Regions from separate parts of the uncultured Rossellomorea sp. genome, predicted to be linked through region 3. Evidence: riboswitches for the same ligand, from Rfam matches in the RefSeq annotation. Region 3 holds a riboswitch; each other region holds the start of a gene.

Region 1 (2,200 bases), on a different contig from region 3:
TCTATGCCACTCACCACCCGGAATACAATGATGACTACGGATTGATCTATCCGAATCCAGTCGGGATCTTCATCACAAATGTTCATGGAAAGCTCCTTGGCTTCCATGCCGTTTCGATTTTGAGAATCACCCAGGATCCCAAGGGCGAATACCGGATCTATTTTTATAATCCGAATAATGATGGATCACAGAACTGGGGGCAGGGCATCGAACCTTCCGTCATGGAAAACGGGGAACTGGAAGGAGAATGCTCACTTCCGTTTCACGAGTTTGTTTCCCGCCTATACGCTTTCCACTACAACCCTTATGAACAGGGAGATGCCTTTGCTGTGGAAAATGAAATTGTCGATGAAATCAAAGATCTTGCCCGGGATAGCTGGGGAAGGGATTATACGTGGGTTTGAATCAGTTTCATGGCGTTAAGCACCGTTATTGCTTAACGCTTTTTTTTGCTGCCCGATGCCAGTCGATTTTTCGTGTTTTGCATGATTATGTATTCAGTAGCCATACTAAATACTGGAGGTGGAATAGATGAGAGATCATAAGAAACCTGAAGAGTTACGAATGGACACGCCGTTAAACCCGGAATTCACTTTGAATAATGAGGTTCGAAATCCCAGTCAAGTCTATGTTCCGGGAGAGTCTGTGGAGGAACATCATGCAGTAGAGGAAGGAAACGGGTTCATGGCAGAAAAGGAAATCGGACAATCCAATGAAAATGGGTAGGAGATGATAAGAATGAATACGAAAGAATTTCCCGTAGCGGACCTGTCTGAAGATACCTTGAATAAAGTGAGAAACATGGAAAGTGAACTTCGCCAGCAAACGGAAGAGGATATTATTCTAATCGCTTATAAGAATGGTGGTGAAACGATTGAAGGAAGAAGATAAAGTGAAAAAAGGAAATAAAGACATGCCCGATTTCAAACAGTTAAACGACCGTGTCATCGCAGAGGAACCGAAAGGACCATTTCTCGCCATCAAAACAAATATGGATACAGCAGGAGTCAAGGATAATCCGTATGCGTCTGAAAATGCAGATCCTGAACAAGATGAGAAATTACAGCAATTTTTCGAGGATGAAGAATTATAAGCAAATAGTGTCATGAGCAGTACATAAAAAAGCGCCAATCCGAAAGTGACTGGCGCTTTTTTGATATGATTATTGATTGAAAATTACATCTTTTCAATAAAGGAAAAAGGACTATACTAAAGAGGAAGAATAAAACAAACTGAAAAAGGCAAACTTGTTGAAAAGCAAGGACTGAAAAAGCTATCGGCCTGCCCGTCTTTCGAATGGCCGCCAAGCTGCCAGGCTCCTCACAAGAGTCAAGGCTCAAGAAGAGGAGAATGAAAGATGAATAGAATATGGAAGATGAGTATTTGTCTGATCCTGTTGAGTATCAATTCTTACCAATCAAATGAAAAGGCAGCTGGTATGGACGTGAGAGGGAAAAGCACGTGGCTTTGGAATACGGTTGACATCGTCGGACATAAAGAAGAAATCATCGGTTTTTTTAAAGTTCATGGAGTAGATGAAGTGTATCTGCAAGTGAACCCGAACGTAGAGAAGGAACACTATCAACAATTTATTCAAATGGCGACTTTAGAAAATATACACGTGTACGCCTTGGACGGGGCTCCAAAATGGGCAACCGTAAAAGGACAATCCGCCCTCACTGCTTTTTTTGATTGGCTGGGGGAGTACCAGCTTGAAACGAGTGAGGATCAAAGATTTACCGGTGTTCATTTGGATGTGGAGACTTACCTTTTATCCGGATGGTCAACCGCCTACGGCAAGACGGTGTTAAATTACCAGAAGATGGTGAATGAAGCAGTGATTCGATCTGATTCGCTTCAGCTTCCATTAGGGATGGATATTCCATTTTGGTTTGATGGGAAAACATTTAACAATGAATTAGGAAAAGGTAACCTTGCTCAGTGGGTGATTGGGAGGACGGATGAAGTTGGTGTTATGGCATACCGGGATCTGGCGAATGGGGAGAATGGAATCATTGAACTTGTCAGGAATGAGATGGAATTTGCCCAGGCTGCAGGGAAAAAGGTGAAGGTAGGAGTGGAAACAGCTCCATCTGCTGAAGGGGATTTCCTGACATTTCATGAAGATGGAGAGCAAATCATGCTTGCTGAACTTGCTCTTGTTGATGCCCAGTATGGTACATATTCTTCCTATAATGGA
Region 2 (2,200 bases), on a different contig from region 3:
GGGGTATACCAATACTTATGAGTACTGACTATTTGGTTAAAGGAAGTGAAAATCATGAAGTATACGCCTATGCCGCCTTCCTTTTTCGAACAACCCACTTTGGAGCTTGCAAAGTCCCTGTTGGGATGTGTATTAATGAAAGAGACGGAGGAGGGAACTGCATCAGGTTACATTGTGGAAACGGAAGCCTATTTAGGGCCTGAGGATCGAGCGGCTCACAGTTATGGAAACAGGCGTACGAAGCGGACGGAAGTCATGTTTCATGAAGCAGGCCGGATATATACATATGTTATGCATACCCATTGTTTAGTGAATGTAGTGAGCGGTGAACGAGAGAAGCCTGAAGCGATTCTCATTAGAGCCGTTGAACCACTTGAAGGGTTGGGGCTTATGGAAAGAAGAAGGCCGGGTCATATAAAGAAAAATTGGACAAATGGTCCAGGAAAGCTGACGAAAGCGTTAGGCATCACAATGGAGGACTACGGAGGGAGCTATTTAGAACCGCCTCTCATCATCTCAAGAGGATACCAGCCAGAAAACATTGTAGAAGGAAAACGAATAGGAATTGAAAACACTGGAGAAGCGAGGGATTATCCATGGAGGTTTTGGGTTAAAGACAATCCGTATGTATCAAGATGAGTGTTTTTTTAAGAATTTTCTAATATCCATTGAAAACATACCCCATAAGTACTACGTTTGTGGTATATTTTTCTTATAAGACTAATTTCATTGAATACAGACAATTCGAATGGGAGCTTTGAACCTAAATGATAGATGGGCGCTTACATTTAGGGGAGCTAGTAGCGCAACCGACCACATACGAACGTAGGAATACGTTTTTGTGTGGTTTTTTTATAAGGCTTTTTTACATTTAGACATCTTCTATAAAAATAAACAGAGAGTATAGGGGTCCTATGAACATCTTTACTATTTTTCAAAACGATTATATTTATCATGATTTTCAGCCCTTATATGAAATGGGCAAGCATCAATCCCTCTATGCATATGAGGGCCTGTTACGAAACAAGTATAACGAAAACCCTGAAAGTGTCTTTCAGTCTGCCATGAAAGCGAATATCTTATATAAGCTTGATACCTTATCCATTTCAAAAGCTCTTGAAAGCTTTTCAGAGAATGGATTGAAGAACTGTAAGTTATTTCTTAATATTTATATTACGACGATTCTTCACCCAAGCTTTCATACCTATTTTTATGACCTCATGAAGAAGCATCCTGAAATTAAGGGGCGTCTTGTACTTGAGATTAATGAGTCGAGTGCGGAGGAACTCTGGCAGAATCCATTATTAAAAGAGTCACTCAAAGAACTTAAGCAATATGGAGTATGGTATGCGATTGATGACTTTGGTCAAGGGACATCCTCCATCAAGAAATCCATTGAATATGAACCGGAAATCATTAAGCTGGATCGCTATTTTGCTCTAAATCTGGCTCAAGATGATAAGAAACAACGATTCCTGTCCTTTTTTAATCAATTTTACGGTAAGGATACGTTAATTGTGTTAGAAGGAATTGAAACCAAACAGGATATGAAAGTGGCAGAGGAAATTGGGATTACAATAGGACAAGGCTTTTATCTGGGAAGGCCAAGTCGACTATTAGCTTAAATGGAATGGTGACTCTGAAGTGTGGGAGTTACCTTTTTTCGTGGAAACCTACAGTGGTATTGTCGGAATTGAAATAAAATTGAAAATATTTAACATTTCCATTAAACTGAGGAAAAAGAGAAAAAAGGGGATCAAGGTATGAGGCTTCTCACATTTCCGCTGAAATTTATGTTCTATTATATTCTCGGGTTGATTGGTATTTTAGCCGTGAGTATCGCACCTGAAGTATTTAAGGAGAGGGGTCTGTATAATTTTGTCGGATTCTTTGAAGAGTTCATTAAATTTGTTTTTGTATTTTTGGACCGTGAAAATTGGAGCTATTCCTATAAAGGGATAACCGTCGATTTTCTGGACATGCTTTGGGGACCTTATCTGTATTCTTTGCAGATTATCGGCGGAGCATTGGGTTTGGGCCTGGGAATAGCATTCATCCTTACACTATTCACAGTGTTTTTGCCCCGATGGGTTACGTCTTCTCTAAAGAAAGTATTAAACCTATTTGAGACGGTACCTGACTTAATGTTTGCGTTTATGCTCCAGCTTCTCATTGTGTATGGTATAAAGCATTTCGGCTT
Region 3 (2,200 bases):
GCAAAGCTTGCAGAATTAGAATCTACTAAAGCAAGTCTTGAATCTCTTAAACAAGATCTTGATAGTCAAAAAGCTCAAAAAGCTGAGTTATTCAAGCAGCTTGAAGCACAACAGGCTTCTCTTGAAGTAGAGAAAAAAGATCTTCAAAAAGAATCGGATGAGCTTTCTAAAATGGAACACCAGCTTGAAGGTGAAATCCAGGCTGAACAAGCACGCTTAGCAGAACTTGCACGTCAGCGTGAGATCGAGCGCAAGCGTCAAGCGGAAGCAGAAGCGGCTAAACGTGCAGCAGCTCAACAACAAGCAACAACAAGCAGCAGCGGTGGTTCTTCTTCAGCTCCTGCTGAAACAGCTCCAAGTGCACCAGTAAGTGCCGGTGCCTGGACATCTCCAGCTTCCGGAACGATTACAACAAACTTTGGCTGGGACGTGTTGAACGGTAAAAAGCGTTTTCACTATGGTACAGATATCGCAGCGCGCGGCAGTGTTCCAATCTCTGCAGCTGCTGATGGATATGTCATCAAGAGTCACTATAGCTCAAGCTATGGAAATGTAGTATACATCACTCACTCAATCAACGGTCAAACGTTCACAACTGTTTATGCCCACATGGCTTCTTCATCTGTAAGCACTGGACAAGCAGTTAACAAGGGTGACAGAATCGGTTACATGGGTAACACAGGATACTCTTTCGGGCAGCATTTACACTTTGAACTTCATGCAGGTTCATGGAATGCATCGAAATCAAATGCTGTAAACCCACGTCAATATATTAACTTTTAATCTTAAAACCCTGCTTCAATAGAAGCGGGGTTTTTTTACGACGGGTTTTCTAGTTATATGAAAGTCTAGAGAATATTCACTAATTCCATTAAGAATCTTCTCATACATTACGTTTTTTAGTATAATGACAACTGTAGTTCCTACAATTTGATAAGGGCAAACTAATTGAAAGATTAGGACGCAAAGCCTCGGGTCTACCATTCTCAGATGAGAATAACGATGGCCGGGTTACCGAAAACAATGGATTACAATGAATACTATTCCGAACGTTTATTAGTATCATTTAGCCTGCCTTTTTGGTGGGCTTTTTTATCTATACGACGTGTTTGGTAGGATTTGAATCTGTAGTAAGGATGATGATGTTGGAATTGACTGAATTAAAAAGGCAATTAAGAAGTTTTTGTAGAAGGAATAGGACTGCTTTGAGGTCTACTGATGTAGGTGAATATACAGCTGAAGAAATCACAGAGATAATTATCGAACGTATAGGTGCTGAAGAGGTTAAGAAAATCCTAATGGACATTGAAGTCATCAATCGCCGTAGCGGAGATACAGTTAAATACTTTATACTTATTTTAGAAGGTTTAAAAGCAGCATAGGACATATAAAACCGAATGCCGGGTTGAATGGTATTCGGTTTTAACTATTTTTAATAGATTTCATTTTAGATCGGTTCTGGAAAGTTCACTCCAAAAGATAGCAGGTAAATATCATTGCAAAAAGATAGAGAGTATGTTTTAATGACATTATTCCGTTATAAAACGTAATGATTACGATTAAAGAAGGAGTGAATCATTTTGGCCAAGAAATCAAAGGTAGTAAAAGAGAAGAAGCGTCAGGAGCTTGTTCAGAAGTATGCAGATTTGCGCAGGGATTTAAAGGAGAAGGGTGATTATGAAGCGTTAAGGAAGCTGCCGAGGGATTCCTCGCCGACGCGATTAAACAGTCGCTGTGAAGTTACAGGGAGACCAAGAGGCTATCTCCGTAAATTTAAGATGTCCCGTATCGCTTTCAGAGAGTTTGCTCATAAAGGGCAAATACCCGGCGTCAAAAAATCAAGTTGGTAATACATTAATCTTCAAGGTGGGGAATTAAGAATGAAAAAAGACATTCATCCAGAGTATCAACAAGTGGTATTTATGGACACGAACAGCGGTTTTTCCTTTTTAACTGGATCTACGAAAACATCCAATGAAACGATTGAGTGGGAAGACGGGAACACGTATCCTTTATTAAAAGTAGAAGTAAGTTCGGACACGCATCCATTTTATACAGGAAGACAGAAGTTCTCTGATCGCGGAGGCCGTGCAGAACGCTTCTTGAAAAAATACAACATGAACTAGTGCATGTCGTACCACTACAAAGAATAGGTTAAGGTATAAACTTATGCCGAGGTGAATACGATGAACGAACATTT
Region 4 (2,200 bases), on a different contig from region 3:
TTTCAAGTAAACAGTAAGCAACCTGATAAGAAGCTTTTTAATGAATTAGATTTAATGGTTTATACGGATAGTTCATCAAATTTACTATTTGATGATAAACTAAAAAATTTCAACGGATTTTCACCGAAATTATTGAAAAAAGGTGAAAGGAAAGATTTAATGTTTTCAATTATGATTCCCTATGAACTGGGGAACGAGTATCAAAATACTTCAGCACTATTTGAGATCATTATATCGGCAGAATCCAATTTAGCCCCACAGCCTTCAGAAGATACTGATTCTACCACACCAATTATTGATAGGTCAGAATCAGATAAAAGCACATTTCCTTCAAAACCACTACCATCACAGGGATTGAATTTACCAAATACTGCGACCGATATGTATAAATTACTATTTTTAGGGATTTCCTTTATTACTGCAGGGTTACTTTTAATATTTCTAAATAGATTTATACGAAAAAAGAAAGAGACATATTAATAAGAGGTGATGTTATGTACAAAAAAACCTGCAACCGCTGCACCAGACCATCCTACAGTAGTACTGAATCGGGCGAATGGATCTGCCCCACATGCGGATTTGACTTATCTAACCATGCGTTCTATAATCCTAGTAATTACCAAAGTATTAATGAAAAAGTCCTCCCTTTAAGAAAAAAGCTGGAAAGCTATAAAAATAGCATGTATTCGTAGTTTTACGACAAATACTAACAAGATATTCTAATAAAAAGATGCTTAATATTTTGATATTGTCAGAATATGGGTTAAAGTGTAGGAAAAAAGTGTAAATTAAATTGACGGAATTGACAAAAAACAACAAATGAAAGGAACTTTTATTAGTATAATCGAAGTAGTTCGAAGGGAAGAGTCAGATAAAGGCAAACTTATTGAAAGATGAGGACGCAAAGTCACAGATCTAAGGTTATAGAGTAGGCATATCTTCACAAACATGTTGAATATATGAATGTAGAAGGTGTGGTTATTTGAGAACTATGATGGCTGGATTGCCTGGAATACATACATGTATTTTGGGAGGGTATTTATATTGACAAATCGTGAACTTGATCTTGAATGGATGGAACTTATCAAACAAGCACTGGACGCCGGAATTTCTAAAAAAGAAATCAGAGAATTTCTTCATAATCAATCCCAGGAAATGAAAGCCGAGTACAAAGTGATTTAATATAAATAAAGTCTTGCGAGCCGATCGCAAGACTTTATTTATTACCTAATTTCCATTTGTTAAATTCAATGAACTCACGGAACTGCTCTTTTGTAATACCGGAATCCATAGCTTCTTCCGCAATTTTGAGCCACTCATGGTCGATATTCTGATTTTCTGATTGATCATGTAATAGAGCATCCATCGGAATTCCTAAAGCAGCTGACACTTTTTCAAGAAATTGGATAGATGGATTTTGTTGAAGGTTGCGTTCTATTGAGCTTAAATATGACTTAGCGACACCGGCTTTTTCAGCAAGCTCTGTCATGGACATTCTTTTTTCTTGTCGGTATTTCTTTACTCTTTCTCCGATCACAAGGGACACCTACCTAAGAACTTCATAACTGAAGTCACAAAATTAATTTCATTATATCATATAAATTCACATGGATATTACATAATTTCGTATAATTAAACACTAGGTTTAGCAGTGGCCGGAATACGCGGTTTCGATACCATTTTCTCACGGAATTCGCGAATAAGTTCTTCTCCTGAGTATCCTTTTTGAACTAAGTCGTCTAACAGTAATTCAGCATATTCGTTGCGCTGTTTCTTCAATTTCCCCTCAAACATAATGCTAATATGGTCATCCATCTCTTTAATACAACGGATGGATGTCATGAAAGCAGCCGGGTCATTGGCTTTATGAGAAATGACGACTTGGATTTCCAAATCTTCCTTCCTTTGTTGAGCCTCTTGAAAGAATTCAATATATTCATTCGACAAATATGTTTCGACGAGCCACGTACTCTGTCCATCTTCTTTATTTATAATCAGACCGTCCACAATTTCAAAGTCACGCAGTTCATCGTTTTCCACTACTTGAAGTGAAATAACTTTAAAGGTTTTCATGAACGAACATCTCCCATTTAAAGGTTTTATAAAATTATATCATAGTAGGAATTGTTTCCCTAATAAATTCCTCAATGAAAAAAAGAACGAAAGATGCAATTTTGTGATTTTGACCCCGCTTTTGAGT

Evidence for each region. A riboswitch is a leader RNA that binds a small molecule or an ion and turns the genes downstream of it on or off. The one in region 3 is predicted to bind cyclic di-GMP.
Region 1: it holds a riboswitch for cyclic di-GMP, as region 3 does, so the genes downstream of both, Q1B03_RS12170 (amidase) here and Q1B03_RS15340 (hypothetical protein) in region 3, are expected to answer to the same signal.
Region 2: it holds a riboswitch for cyclic di-GMP, as region 3 does, so the genes downstream of both, Q1B03_RS21770 (EAL domain-containing protein) here and Q1B03_RS15340 (hypothetical protein) in region 3, are expected to answer to the same signal.
Region 4: it holds a riboswitch for cyclic di-GMP, as region 3 does, so the genes downstream of both, Q1B03_RS17080 (anti-repressor SinI family protein) here and Q1B03_RS15340 (hypothetical protein) in region 3, are expected to answer to the same signal.

What each region holds. Positions count from the first base shown of each region.
Region 1 covers NZ_CANKZT010000003.1:187,727-189,926, forward strand. Annotated here, with positions in the region: gene Q1B03_RS12150 (hypothetical protein) at 1-404, shown strand, start outside; gene Q1B03_RS12155 (hypothetical protein) at 532-726, shown strand; gene Q1B03_RS12160 (hypothetical protein) at 739-891, shown strand; gene Q1B03_RS12165 (hypothetical protein) at 875-1,093, shown strand; cyclic di-GMP riboswitch class I at 1,231-1,316, shown strand; gene Q1B03_RS12170 (amidase) at 1,358-2,200, shown strand, end outside.
Region 2 covers NZ_CANKZT010000014.1:6,005-8,204, reverse strand. Annotated here, with positions in the region: gene Q1B03_RS21775 (DNA-3-methyladenine glycosylase) at 55-639, shown strand; cyclic di-GMP riboswitch class II at 744-824, shown strand; gene Q1B03_RS21770 (EAL domain-containing protein) at 915-1,625, shown strand; gene Q1B03_RS21765 (ABC transporter permease subunit) at 1,764-2,200, shown strand, end outside.
Region 3 covers NZ_CANKZT010000004.1:167,721-169,920, forward strand. Annotated here, with positions in the region: gene Q1B03_RS15335 (murein hydrolase activator EnvC) at 1-783, shown strand, start outside; cyclic di-GMP riboswitch class I at 929-1,019, shown strand; gene Q1B03_RS15340 (hypothetical protein) at 1,146-1,382, shown strand; gene rpsN (30S ribosomal protein S14) at 1,581-1,850, shown strand; gene Q1B03_RS15350 (type B 50S ribosomal protein L31) at 1,881-2,126, shown strand; gene Q1B03_RS15355 (hypothetical protein) at 2,187-2,200, shown strand, end outside.
Region 4 covers NZ_CANKZT010000005.1:26,340-28,539, forward strand. Annotated here, with positions in the region: gene Q1B03_RS17075 (TasA family protein) at 1-480, shown strand, start outside; cyclic di-GMP riboswitch class I at 867-1,011, shown strand; gene Q1B03_RS17080 (anti-repressor SinI family protein) at 1,045-1,182, shown strand; gene Q1B03_RS17085 (helix-turn-helix domain-containing protein) at 1,217-1,537, opposite strand; gene Q1B03_RS17090 (YwpF-like family protein) at 1,633-2,073, opposite strand.